DNA from 3 places in the Desulfosporosinus sp. FKA genome. Region 1 is predicted to be linked to each of the others. Evidence: riboswitches for the same ligand, from Rfam matches in the RefSeq annotation. Region 1 holds a riboswitch; each other region holds the start of a gene.

Region 1 (4,292 bases):
ATAAATCTTTCATCAGAGTTTTTTATCAAATACAGCTTCCCATATTCTTCATCTTCAATAAAATAGTTCTTACCTAAGCTAATATTGCTCATGATCCACATTGCAATTAAGTACATCGCTATGGTAAGCAATAAGCCCATTACAAAGGTAAAACCATAAGCATAAATATTTTCCATTCTCGAATCTCTCCCTAAATAAAGAACCAATGAAATACCAAATACAAGAATCATAACTCTTACAAAATCAACAAAACGCTTTTTTCCTCCATTCAGGATTATACTATCAATCGTTTCAAAGCTGGAAATTAGAATAATTGCTTCTACACTAAAAGTACAAAGGCCAGTTATTGTTGAATAGTAAATTAATTGACCCATTACCACCCCTCCTTTATTTTATAAAGAGAAATTGCCAAATAGGTTATTAAATTAACTTCCTCCTCTAAAACCAAATGCCTTAAATTATTCATAACTTAGGTCCCATCCAAATAGGACTTGAGTACTACTAACATTATACAATGAAACAGGATAATATCCATTATTTTGACAATATCTTAATATTCTATCTATATAACTACAAATAATTCATTGGCTATACCACAATTTCAACCACAAATAACAATAGCACCCAGCATTCTAATCTAGAACACTCAGTGTCATACTTATTATGTACTACGCATTTAAATCATGACGGCTTCTTGAACTTGACGAGGGTGGCAATGGTGCTAAAACAATACAGTTTCTTCCTCGTCTCTTCCCTTCATATAATGCACAGTCAGCTTTCTTTATTATATCTTCAACCTTCCCATAATTATCATTAACGCTTGTTACCCCAAATGTCATTGTAATTTTAACTTTATACCCGTTATACTCGATAATTTGTTCCTCAAGAATTTTCCGCATTCGATCTGCGAGTTTGCATGCGCCCTCGCTTGCTGTTTCCGGAAGTAAGATCAGAAATTCTTCCCCGCCCCACCTAGATACAACATCTCGTTCCCGCACAGCATCCTGTAGGCTTTTGGATACAACTTTTAGTACGTAATCCCCACAATCATGTCCAAAGGTGTCATTTATCTTCTTAAAATAATCAATATCTCCAATAATGATTGAAAAACTATTTTTTCGTCCATTATTTCTTATTAACTCTTCTTCAAGCTTTTTCATAATACATCTTCGGTTATATAATCCAGTTAAAGTGTCAGTATTTGAAACCCACTCTAGCTTCTCCATACTATATTTTAATGATATTATTTGAGAAGCTGAAGATATCCCCGCAAAAACAAGTACATATCCCCAAATGATAAATGTTAAAAGCAATAATATAGCATATATAGAACTTGTATTTTGAAATTGTAAAAATGACGTTGTCTTTAACAGCAGAAATGCAATAACTAGATATAAAGACATAAAATTTAGAATCCTGTCAGAAACTGTGCTAAGTATTTTTTTGTAGTACTTACTTAGTGAAAAGCATGTTACTAGTAATAATATAATCTGGATACAATTAGTAAACACATATATTAAGTATTTATTATATTTAATATTAAAAATAACGGAAAATAGTTCTCCAAATGTATTTAAAAAGTAAAATGTAATGCGATAGAATATCCAAATGCTAAGCAAGGTAAATATTTTTTTCGAGGTGGATTCACTAAATATTAACTCAAAATAAGCTATGTAAAAAAAACCAATAAAAGCTAATATGTATTCAACAGCTATTTGGTTTTTAATATTTTTTTCAACTAAAATTCCTGTAGCAAAGGTAAATAATGTAATCAGAACGAAAACAACTACAGAATATTTGATTGTTTTCGTTCGGTTAAGCAAGGTATGTGCGGTTAAAATGCTCAAAAAGCAGACAATAAATAAATATAATGTGTACACAATGAATAATCTTCCTTTCCAAAATAACCTTGGAGATCATAATTAGTTATTATGACTTAATAAGTTTTCTTATTGTTTAAGCCTAAAATCCATAATGATTAAGGAAAAAGAGCAGACTTGGTTATCAAGGCTGCTCTCATACAGATGCATATCAAGCAACCAGGCTATCATGTTCCAACTAAGGAATTTAGACCCTATGGCTTTGCGTCCCGCTCTTTCAAACGGTTTGCCCATATTGTTAGGAAATTAGTCCTATGAAAACAGTACTAATTTCTTATAATATACGGCTAATTAGCCTCTTTTTCAACAATAATTTTTAGAACCTTTTGAATTATAGCTTGCAATTCAAATTTATTTTTGCACTGCTCAATCGATTACTTGATAATAAGACACCGAGAGATTAGAAGTAGCTGATAACTTGTGAACCTTTACCAACTCAGGACTTTTCCTTAGAGATAATTGGCCTTTAATTGTTCGACAAGATTAAAGTATTTTTCATACATACCATCGCCTGTCTCCTGAGCTTGAATCATAGAAAAATCTTGTACTAGTTTAATTTTCGCCGTTTCAGATAGATACGTTTCTGCCATTGGATAAAGAATATTATTTTCTTTGTCAATATGCGCATACATAAGGGTTGTATAGCCAGAAGCATTCGCTGCAAACTCATTAAGTGCTTCTTTATCTCCATATTTAAACTTTTCAAAGGCCTCCCGCATTCCACCGATGTATCTTCGTCCATTGTCATGTTCATAGAGCATTACGCCAACAGGTCCGCCCTCTTTTGGAATACCCACAGATTCCATAGCTTCGAACAGAATTTTTTCTTCCTTACCGTGATGACAGCGATCAACAAATACTTTCATAACCTCAAGTAAGGTTTCTAGATCATTGATGCTTATATCTTTTCCTTCAGTAATTCGCTGACTAATCGTATCAAGAATCTGCAAAACCTTGATGACGGCTTCATGTTCAATTTTTAGTTCTTTAGTTGGCTGCATTTTTTCCACTCCTTTATAGTGTAACCCTTGTTTACCATACGAGGGACGTTTGAAAATCTTTCCTTTGGATGACTTAATTTTATATAACTCGGCACAATTGATCTGTGATTCAAATCAAATTATTTTATGATTTTAATCACCGCTTATTTTATTGCTAAATTTTATCCTAAAAATGTGAGCAGCAAGCGAGAGAAACACACTCACAAATTCATTGCTTGTTATACGCATGAGCTTAAGAATTCAAACCCATGAATTACGAAATAAAAATGCTTGAAGATCATAAAACTTTTTAATACACAAATCGGAATATTCGTTTATAGAGATCTTTCCAAAACCGTCAAATGCCATTGTGGTTTGTTATGCCTAGAGGTATAATCAAAGCAATAAAACTAGTTTGAATTGTTGGAACACTTAGTCTATTACAGAGAAGCCCTTTAAACTTGGGCTTTCATGCAATCTTTTTCTTGTATTTAACGAGAAATTAATAGTTGTTAAATACAAAGCACAGTTCTTATCATAACTTTTATTTATGAAAAGGAAGTGGTTAAATATAAAAGAGAAGCATAGTCATTGGCGTTACCCCTGTGAATTTTAATAGTATGCCTGAATCATCAATTGGTAAGTATACCCTTGCCGCAAACCGTCTTATGTCCCAGGCCAAGAAAAGTGAAATAGCTCACGTCCCTTATAAAAACAACCATTCAAGTGTCCTTGAAAGATGCTCGTACGCTGCAACCGAATTACTTTAGGAAACATGAATTCTACAGTAAGTTTTACCCTTAGCTATGACAAAAATAAAGATTCTAAAACATAAATTTGATCCGCGAAGCGCTTTTTCAGATGCTTCGCAGATCAAATGAGGAGAGATGAGCATGAGCATGGCCACACGTCAAGTGTATTGGAACATTGAAGGAGAGCACTGGCTCTATTTGTTCTTCATCATTGCACTTATTATCTTCGCCTACGGAGTCTACAAACGAGTAACACTTTGGAAATTAGGTCAACCTGAGAATCGCTGGAAATATCTATGGCAAGGCCTAAAAGATATTATTGTCTATGGTTTCGGGCATAAGCGAATCCTAAAAGATTCTTATCCAGGAATTATGCACGTTTGTATTTTTTGGGGATTTGTATTCTTAGCCTTTGCAACAGCAACGATCACTTTGCAAGCTGATTTTGGCTTACAAATATTCCACGGATGGCTTTATCTGTTTATAAAGCTGACAGCGAATCTCTTTGGAATAGCTGCGATCCTCGGTATCGTAATAGCAGCATATCGCCGCTATATACAAAGACCTGATCGCCTAGATAATAAAACGGATGACGCAATCACACTAGCCTTAATATTTATAATACTACTTACAGGCTTCCTAATTGAAGGAGCTCGTATTGCGGCAACACCTGATCCATG
Region 2 (4,292 bases), on a different contig from region 1:
AGATAATTGGCGGCAACAGCGCATAAAGTCCCTCCGGCTGCAATTAAAAGCATGTGCCCACCGACTTGAAATATATAACCGATGTCTTTATTTACAATCCCATGATCGACTATGTCCGCCATCAACGTTGGTAAGTATAAATCCGAAAGCACTTGTACAAAAAGGAACAAAATCACGCCACAAATATAGGGTAAAAAATGTCTTAACGATTTATACAATTTAATCATGAACGTCCCCCTACCTCTTAACAATCTATCAATTATCCATTGGACATTGCTGGTAATCATAAAGCAGTTTCTTTAAGAGTTCTAACCCCTCGATAATTTTCTCTTGGTCCTCCGATGTTGCTGTACTTAAAGCGCCGGAGATATTTTTGACGATTTGTTGATGTAAGCGTTGATGTATCTCGGCAAATTTTGGTGAAACACTGACATACACGACCCTTCTATCTTCCTCACTTCGCTTTCTTTCAACAAGACCCATGTTTTCCAAACGGTCAATAATCCCTGACACGGTACTGTTGGATAAGCTGAGTTTCCCACTTAATTCAGTAATCTTAAGGGTCTTTTCCTTACCCAATATTCCCATAACCATCATTTGAGGCATAGTAATGCCGCTCTCTTCAAAGACATTTCCTTTATTGTGTCTAAAAAGAATCATAATTTCTTGAAACAGCTTAGCGATTTGATAACTTTGACTAGGATTTTCCATCATCCGTACTTCCTTTGTTTACTTATTTCGATAACGTATATTTCGTTGACGTATATTTCGTACACGAAATATATTAGTTGATTTGCAGGTTCTTGTCAATCCGTTCAACCATAAATATTCACTTTTAGAATTTCCAAAACACCATCTCTTTACTTAAAAACCAAAGGACAGGAACGTCCTTTGGTTTTTGTTTTTGCATAATTAATGTTGTTTCGGCGGTTGTGGCTGGGCATACTGAGGATTGTTACGGGTCTGATCCATATAACCAGGTGCCACTTCTCGTTGTCCGTTTGGCTGAGGATCTTTTCCATATTGAGCCGGTCCACCATATTTCTCGTTAGGATTTTCTTCATAAGAAAACTCGTTTCCTTGATTCCATGGCCCGCGGCTATCCCCTTGGCCAGTGGACATATTCATGTATTTTTTCGAGAAATCCGAATCTCTGAAGTCCTTATTCACTCCTGATCCCTGCAGTGTCTCAATGGCTTTCATAAATGAGAAGTTATGAGACTCCTCGCGACTTAAAAGGAATCGGATCATATCTTTAACGCCGGCATCATCCGTTTGCTGCAGAAGGCGCTCGTAAATCAATTTTGCCCGCAATTCTGCTCCGGCATTTGATGAAAGGTCTGTATACAGGTCTCCCATGGAGTTGACATAGGTTGACATCCATGGAACTCCGGCAGAATTTACAAGCAGAGGGCCTCCCCCGAGCAAAGCCATATGATTCGCTGCAAAGTCTTTGGGAATATTGTCAACTTGTCCAATGAGCATCCCCAGAGCTTCTCCCACCATCTCCAAATGGCTTAATTCTTCAGCAGCAATGTCCTGCAGCAAATCCCTTATTTTCGGATCATTACAGCCTAAGCTTTGAGAAAAATACTGCATAGCTGCTTTAAGTTCGCCATTGCCTCCCCCAAACTGTTCCAATAACAGTACTGCGAACCGAGGGTCAGGCCGATCAACGTGAACTGTGTATTCCATATCTTTGACATGTTTAAACACCCAAGTAACCTCCTTACGTTAACACAATATGGCTTATCTAAGTTATCCGAATTAGTATTGGTTTGTCCCAGCTGTTTTATCCTGAAAGTTATGCCGAACGCAAATAATAATTTGCAATTATTTATCTTGACGGCAGCTTCCAATTCTTGATATAATTTCAATAATAGCTAGTTTTACGTTAATATTTATAAATTTTATTTCGGTTGGGGTAAACTTCATGAAAGTGAAGGACGCTAAAGTCATGGATCTAAGGCTTGAAGCTGCTGTTTAGTCAGTATTAAGCTATGATGGCCAGACTACAAGATAAAACTTCTCTGGGGAGAGCAGTACTTAGGACTGCTCTCCCTTTTTATATTTATCTAAGCGGAAGACTCCCCCTTTTTCCATCCTTCAGCGGGATCGCATTTGTTATGGGCTAGGCGCTTTCGGCGAAAGTGTCCACAAGACACTTTCGTCATCGAAGTATCGACGTTCAGCTTTAGTCGAATATGTACAATCGCTATCTTAAGCAAATATTTAAATTAGTTACCGGAGGTGTGTTAATGCTTATTTGGATTGCTACAGGTATTTTTCTACTCAGCTATTTATTTATTATTATGGAGAAATTTCCGCGATCAGTTATCGCCGTTTCCGGAGCTGCACTAATGATTATCTTGGGGATTGTCACTCAAGAAAAAGCAGTTGAACACGTTGATTGGAATACTCTGGGATTATTAATTGGTATGATGCTCATCGTAGATCTTACCCGCAGGTCAGGAGTATTTTCCTTTTTAGCTATCTGGGTCAGCAAAAAAGTAAAAGGAAATCCGGCCCTGCTCCTGATTTCCCTGTCACTCCTTACCGGTATCTTATCAGCTTTTTTAGATAACGTCACAACAGTCTTGTTGATAGTACCCATAACCTTATCAATTGCTGATGAGTTGGAGGTTGATCCAATTCCCTTTCTCTTTTGTCAAATTCTTATGAGTAATATCGGCGGTACCGCTACTCTGATCGGAGATCCGCCAAACATTATGATAGCCGGGCAAACGGGCCTCAGTTTTATGGATTTTATCCTTAATCTTGCGCCGGTGATACTCATTATTATTGTGGTAATTTTGTTCCTTTTTTACTTTATTTATCGCCAAAAGTTAATCACCGAAGAAGCCTTAAAAAGCAAATTAATGCTGCAAAACGAGTGGAATGAGATTAAAGACTTTGCCCTCCTCAAAAAATGTTTAGTCGTTTTAGCTCTCGTTATTTCAGCCTTTTCTTTTCATTCCCTTCTTCATTTAGAGACCGCAACCATTGCCTTAAGCGGAGCTATGCTCCTAATGCTCTGGACCCGTGAAGAACCTGAAGATATCTTCTTAACTGTGGAATGGCCAACGCTCTTTTTCTTTGCCGGATTATTTGTACTTGTCGGAGGGCTTGTCGAAACCGGAGTCCTTGATCGTCTGGCACAGTGGAGTATCAGTTTGACAGGAGGGCAGCCTCTCTTAACAGTCCTTTTAATCCTATTTATATCAGCGATCCTCTCTTCATTTCTTGATAATATACCCTACGTGGCGACCATGATCCCTTTAATCCAAAAATTAGCCCTGCTTAGTCATCTCACACCAGCTCAAACCCAGCCCTTGTGGTGGGCTTTAGCTTTAGGTGCTTGTCTCGGAGGAAACGGAACCTTAGTGGGAGCTTCCGCTAATCTAATCGTGGCTGGAATTGCTGAAAAGAATGGCCTTAAAATTCGTTATATCCAATTCTTAAAAGTTGGTTTCCCCATGATGTTGATCAGCATCTTCATTTCGGCCGGATACCTGATTCTCCGCTATTATTAATATCTCTGCTATCAGCCGGTACCAATTTCTTGGTTGGTTAATTCCTTATAAATCAAGTATACTTAATGTTAGTGTTTTCCCTTTGCCAAATATTCATTTTAAAAGGAGGTAATATTATGAGCAAACAAACTCTTAATACACCAAATGCACCTGCGGCTATTGGCCCTTATTCCCAAGGAATCAAAGCCGGCAACCTTATTTTTACTTCCGGCCAGCTCCCTATCAATCCTCAAACAGGAGAATTAGTGGCGGATATTGAAGGAGCAACCAAACAATCTTTAGATAATGTTAAGGCTATCTTAGAATCCTCAGGTTCTTCACTGAATAAGGTTGTAAAAACTGTTGTTTTCCTCAGAGATATGAATGACTTTGCAGCTATGAACGCTGCCTATGCTGCCTATTTCCCAGAGAATCCTCCCGCACGATCCGCTGTGCAAGTTGCCCGCTTGCCCAAGGACGCAATCTTGGAGATTGAAGCAATTGCTCTGGCCGAATAACCTGTTAAATCCTATATCAAACATATTATACCTAAGAAGAGCAAGGAATCCGGACAAAACGTCCTGACTCCTTGCTCTTTGCCATTCATTAAATTAAATCTTTAACGGCCATCCAAATGTTAAACATTCTTCCATATATTTCATATAGTGTATTATAAAAAAACATCCGCAGATTTTAAAGGGGGTTTTGCCCATGGCTTCATTTCCCTCTCCTATTCAGACACAAACCTTTACTTCAAGCAAGCAACAACGGCCGGGACAA
Region 3 (4,292 bases), on a different contig from region 1:
TATTTCCCAAGCAGTTGGACGCCAATTACCATTCCTTTCTATTTTAGTTCCAATGTACCTTATCATTGTGTTGGCTGGATGGAAGAAAACCGTTGAAGTGCTTCCAGCTGTTCTTATAGCGGGTGGTTCATTTGCTATAACACAATTTTTCTCCTCTAATTATTTAGGAGCTTATCTTCCAGACATCATCTCTTCTCTTGTATCTCTTGTTTGCACAGCAGCTTTCCTCAAAGTTTGGAAGCCAAAAACTATTTGGCGTTTCCCGCATGAAAAAGATACTAAATCAGGTACCGCTGTCAAATATACTGGAGCTCAAATTTTAAAAGCTTGGACACCGTTTATTATCTTAACCATCTTTGTTGGTATTTGGGGAGTACCCGCTTTCAAAGATTTTGTAGCTAAAGACCTGAGATGGTTTATCAACATTAAACATTGGCCTGGTCTTGATGGCTTAATTTATAAAGCAGCACCGATCGTTCCCAAACCTACTCTTTATCCTGCGAACTATGAATGGGATTTCTTCTCTGCCGCAGGAACAGCTATTCTTTTAGCTGCTATCATTTCTTCCTTTATCCTCGGATTGAAGCCATCAAAGACAATCAAGGTTTTTGGAGCGACATTCAAGCAACTTCTCTATCCAATTATTATGATGGGTTCCGTATTAGGAATCGCTTATCTGGCAAACTACTCTGGAATGTCCTTTACACTTGGTTTACTGTTCGCTTCCACCGGAAAAATCTTCCCGTTCTTATCTCCTATCTTGGGATGGTTGGGCGTATTCTTAACCGGTTCGGACACATCTTCCAACGCCTTGTTTGGCAAACTGCAAATGACAACTGCTTCGCAGTTAGGCTTAAACCCAGTTCTGGCAGTCTCCGCAAACAGTTCGGGAGGTGTTATGGGTAAAATGATTTCGCCTCAATCTCTGGCCGTTGCAGCAGCTGGTACCAATCAAGTGGGTAAAGAATCAAGTTTGTTCCGTTTCACCTTTAAACACTCTCTCGGATTTGTGGTTGTTGTCGGCATAATCATTTTACTTCAGGCCTACGTTTTCCCCGGTATGTTACCCCACGTAACGCTTGCACTTCAATAACATTCAATTCGCCTAAGAAGACTGTTCTTTTTGATAGGACAGTCTTCTTTAAATTTGATAAAAAGCAAGTGAACAAGAAGTGGGGGTCTGAAAACTGGATAAATACAGGACTGTAGTTAAGGTTAGACATTACCCATCATTACTAGTTTTTCAGCCATTTGTGTAATTTGCAATAAGGCATTCGAAAGTTCTGAAGCTGCACTGGCTTGAGATTCAGTCATTTTACCTAGTTGCTTAACTGATTTAACTAGATTATTAACAGATGTTTGAACTCCACTTAGATCAGATTCTATTTCGAAAGTTGAATTTCTCGTAGTTTCGGCAAGCTTTCTTATCTCATTTGCAACCACAGTAAAACCTCTACCATATTCTCCGGCACGAGCCGCTTCGATCGATGAATTGATACCAAGAATATTACTTTGGACTGAAATTTTGCTTATTTTTTCTGTTACCTTGTTCGTATGCTCAACTTCTCGAGTGACTTTGTCAATTTCATCAATCATAGCTTTAGTTGTTACATCAAGATCTTCTGAAGTGGCAGTAAGGCTTTCTGAGACTACAGATATTTCCTCTGCAGCTGTAAGAATTTCCCGACCTGCCTCTAGTAATTTATCATAATGCTCGGTTGATATACTTACTGTAATACAACCAACGGTATCTCCATTTTCTTGTATTGGATGGGCTATGCCAACATACGGTATGCCTAAAACTTCTTTTGGGATACGTTTCACAATATGAGTACCTGAATGGAGCGCTTCATCAGTTACAGTATTTTTAGGTACTTGATCCCCTACTTTTAGATTCAAATCTAAATGCGGCCCAGGATAAACGGCAATCACATTTTTTGTATCTAACAGTGTTATAGCTGTTTCCGCATCATAGAGATCCTGTAATTCGCTGGCAATTTCTAGATATGAATTAAGTTTCATTGTTAACGACCTCCATATTCTCTGGATAATTTACACAAATACAACAACCCACTAACTCACTACTGTTAAATTTCGCTAAGTTACTTATAATTCAAAAATCAAAAAAACCTAGTTTATAAATAATTTATAAACTAGGCCGGTTGCGCTACTTTTTCCACATGTATCAAGCGCCCAATTACGATGCATGCTTCATAAATTCCTTGTCATTATAAGAAACTTGCTGTATAACCACGTGTATTATATCGTAAAAATGTCATGAAATTTGTCGCAAAAGGTCACATATGTAAAAATTACTTTTGTTGCGTTCAAACTCTTTCTAAGATCACAATTGCAAACGCGCTCCACGTTATCATTCGATGAAGCGTGTAATGAAAATTGATAATGATGGTCTCGAAATACCTATTCCATAACTTTCTAGAAATTCAAACCTTTTTGCAAACTTTTCAAAAAAACTTGGGCGATGTCAGGATCAAACTGTTTTCCGGAATTTGTTTGAATTTCATATAAAGCCTGTTCCTTAGTGAGGGCATCTCTGTAGGGGCGAGTACTTATCATAGCATCATAACTATCAGCCAGAGCAATAACTCTTGAAATCCTCGGTATTGATTCTCCTTTTAACCCTTTAGGATAACCGTTCCCATCCCATCGTTCATGATGTGCCAATATATAATCTGCCAACTCTAACATTTCATATGATGTACTTATTATCCTATAGCCGATAGCGGGATGGCTCTTTATCTGTTCCAACTCAGCTTCAGTTAGCTTCCCCGGTTTGTTAAGTATGCCTTCTTCGATAGCAATTTTTCCTATATCATGAAGCAGACCGGCAACCCTCAGTCTTCTTATTTCAATTTCAGATAGACCCATCGCTCTCCCTATATACTGGCATAATTCACTAACTCTTTTGGAATGTTGTTCTTCCCTTGGGTTTTTTTCGTGTAAGGTGTTAATGACAGTGTTAATCAGATTATTCCTCGTACCTTCGTTTTCAACAATTTTAACTTTATACATTGAATCCTCAGCACTTTTCAGAACCTTTAATATATCTTCTGCGGCACTCTTCTTAGTTTCCCACCCAAATGAAATGCTGACTTGTATTGAGTTAACACTCAAAGACCGACAATGTTTTTTTATTCTATTGACAATGTTTTCTGCTTCGTTTTTATTAGCCTTAGGTAAAAGAATTACAAATTCATCGCCCCCCCATCGAGCAATTATATCACCAGTTCGACAAGCGTTTTGAATGGCTATTACAGCTTTCTGTAAAAGCTCGTCTCCTTTATCATGGCCAAAGGCATCGTTTACGAGCTTTAAACCATTAACATCTCCCATGATAATAGAAATTGGGAGGTTTCTTTTTGTATCTAGCCGCTTTATCTCCTCTTCGTAGAATCGTCTGTTATAAAGACCTGTTAATACATCATGATAACTTAAATACTGATTTTCATTGTCTCGCTTCTTTCGATCAGAGATATCCCTTATAATACTGAGAAGAACCCGTTCAGATCCTAAATAAGCTCCTTGTGTGCTTACTTCGACATCTAATGGCGTGCCATCCTTGCGATAATGAACAGTTTCCAAAGTAATACCATCTTTATCAGCTGCTTCCATTTGAGCTATAATAGCTGAAGGGTTGTAAAAATGTCTCAAATCAGAAACATTTAAGGATGAAAATTCTTCTTGTGTATAACCATATATTCTCATCGCAGTGTTATTGGCTTCAAGAATATTTCCTTCCATATCAAGGAACCATATTGCATCGTGTGCCTTTTCAGCCAGAATCTCATATTTTTTTAGTCTTTCTAATAATTGGTTTCTCTCAGTCATGTCAATCCCTATTCCAGCAAAATACTGTCGGTCATCAATGCTCACCAAACTAGCTGTTAAGTACATGGGTATTGTAGTGCCGTCCTTTTTTTGCAAATTTGCCTCAGCATCTCCATAGCCCTCTTTGTTTACCATTTCTATACCTTTTATGACCGCGGTTTGACTTTCCAAATCGTTCTGATACCAATCCATTATATGTCTGTTATTTAATTCGCGATAAGAATACCCAGTTAGCTCCTCGTGTTTCTTATTCCATCTCACTAACTTGCTATTATCATCGTACAAATAAATCATACCAGGCGCACTGTCAAATAAAGCATCTGTGAAAATTCTCTCTTTTTTTAACTTGTCTTCGGCAAGTATCTTTTCTGCTATTTCTTCTTCCAAAATAGCATTTAATTCTTGGAGTTGATGGGTACGCTCCGCTACTTTCGCCTCTAATT

Evidence for each region. A riboswitch is a leader RNA that binds a small molecule or an ion and turns the genes downstream of it on or off. The one in region 1 is predicted to bind cyclic di-GMP.
Region 2: another riboswitch for cyclic di-GMP. It lies ahead of B5771_RS01230 (ArsB/NhaD family transporter); the one in region 1 lies ahead of B5771_RS23640 (GGDEF domain-containing protein).
Region 3: another riboswitch for cyclic di-GMP. It lies ahead of B5771_RS25045 (methyl-accepting chemotaxis protein); the one in region 1 lies ahead of B5771_RS23640 (GGDEF domain-containing protein).

The regions. Positions count from the first base shown of each region.
Region 1 covers NZ_NAHZ01000034.1:516,549-520,840, forward strand. Annotated here, with positions in the region: gene B5771_RS23635 (hypothetical protein) at 1-374, opposite strand, end outside; gene B5771_RS23640 (GGDEF domain-containing protein) at 669-1,880, opposite strand; cyclic di-GMP riboswitch class I at 2,032-2,121, opposite strand; gene B5771_RS23645 (hemerythrin domain-containing protein) at 2,330-2,881, opposite strand; gene B5771_RS23650 (heterodisulfide reductase-related iron-sulfur binding cluster) at 3,760-4,292, shown strand, end outside.
Region 2 covers NZ_NAHZ01000010.1:32,412-36,703, forward strand. Annotated here, with positions in the region: gene B5771_RS01215 (ABC transporter ATP-binding protein) at 1-227, opposite strand, end outside; gene B5771_RS01220 (MarR family transcriptional regulator) at 256-711, opposite strand; gene B5771_RS01225 (manganese catalase family protein) at 913-1,716, opposite strand; cyclic di-GMP riboswitch class I at 1,914-2,020, shown strand; gene B5771_RS01230 (ArsB/NhaD family transporter) at 2,259-3,533, shown strand; gene B5771_RS01235 (Rid family detoxifying hydrolase) at 3,650-4,030, shown strand; gene B5771_RS24495 (hypothetical protein) at 4,224-4,292, shown strand, end outside.
Region 3 covers NZ_NAHZ01000018.1:58,628-62,919, reverse strand. Annotated here, with positions in the region: gene B5771_RS05755 (lactate permease LctP family transporter) at 1-1,093, shown strand, start outside; gene B5771_RS25045 (methyl-accepting chemotaxis protein) at 1,216-2,022, opposite strand; cyclic di-GMP riboswitch class II at 2,148-2,231, opposite strand; gene B5771_RS05745 (PocR ligand-binding domain-containing protein) at 2,437-4,292, opposite strand, start outside.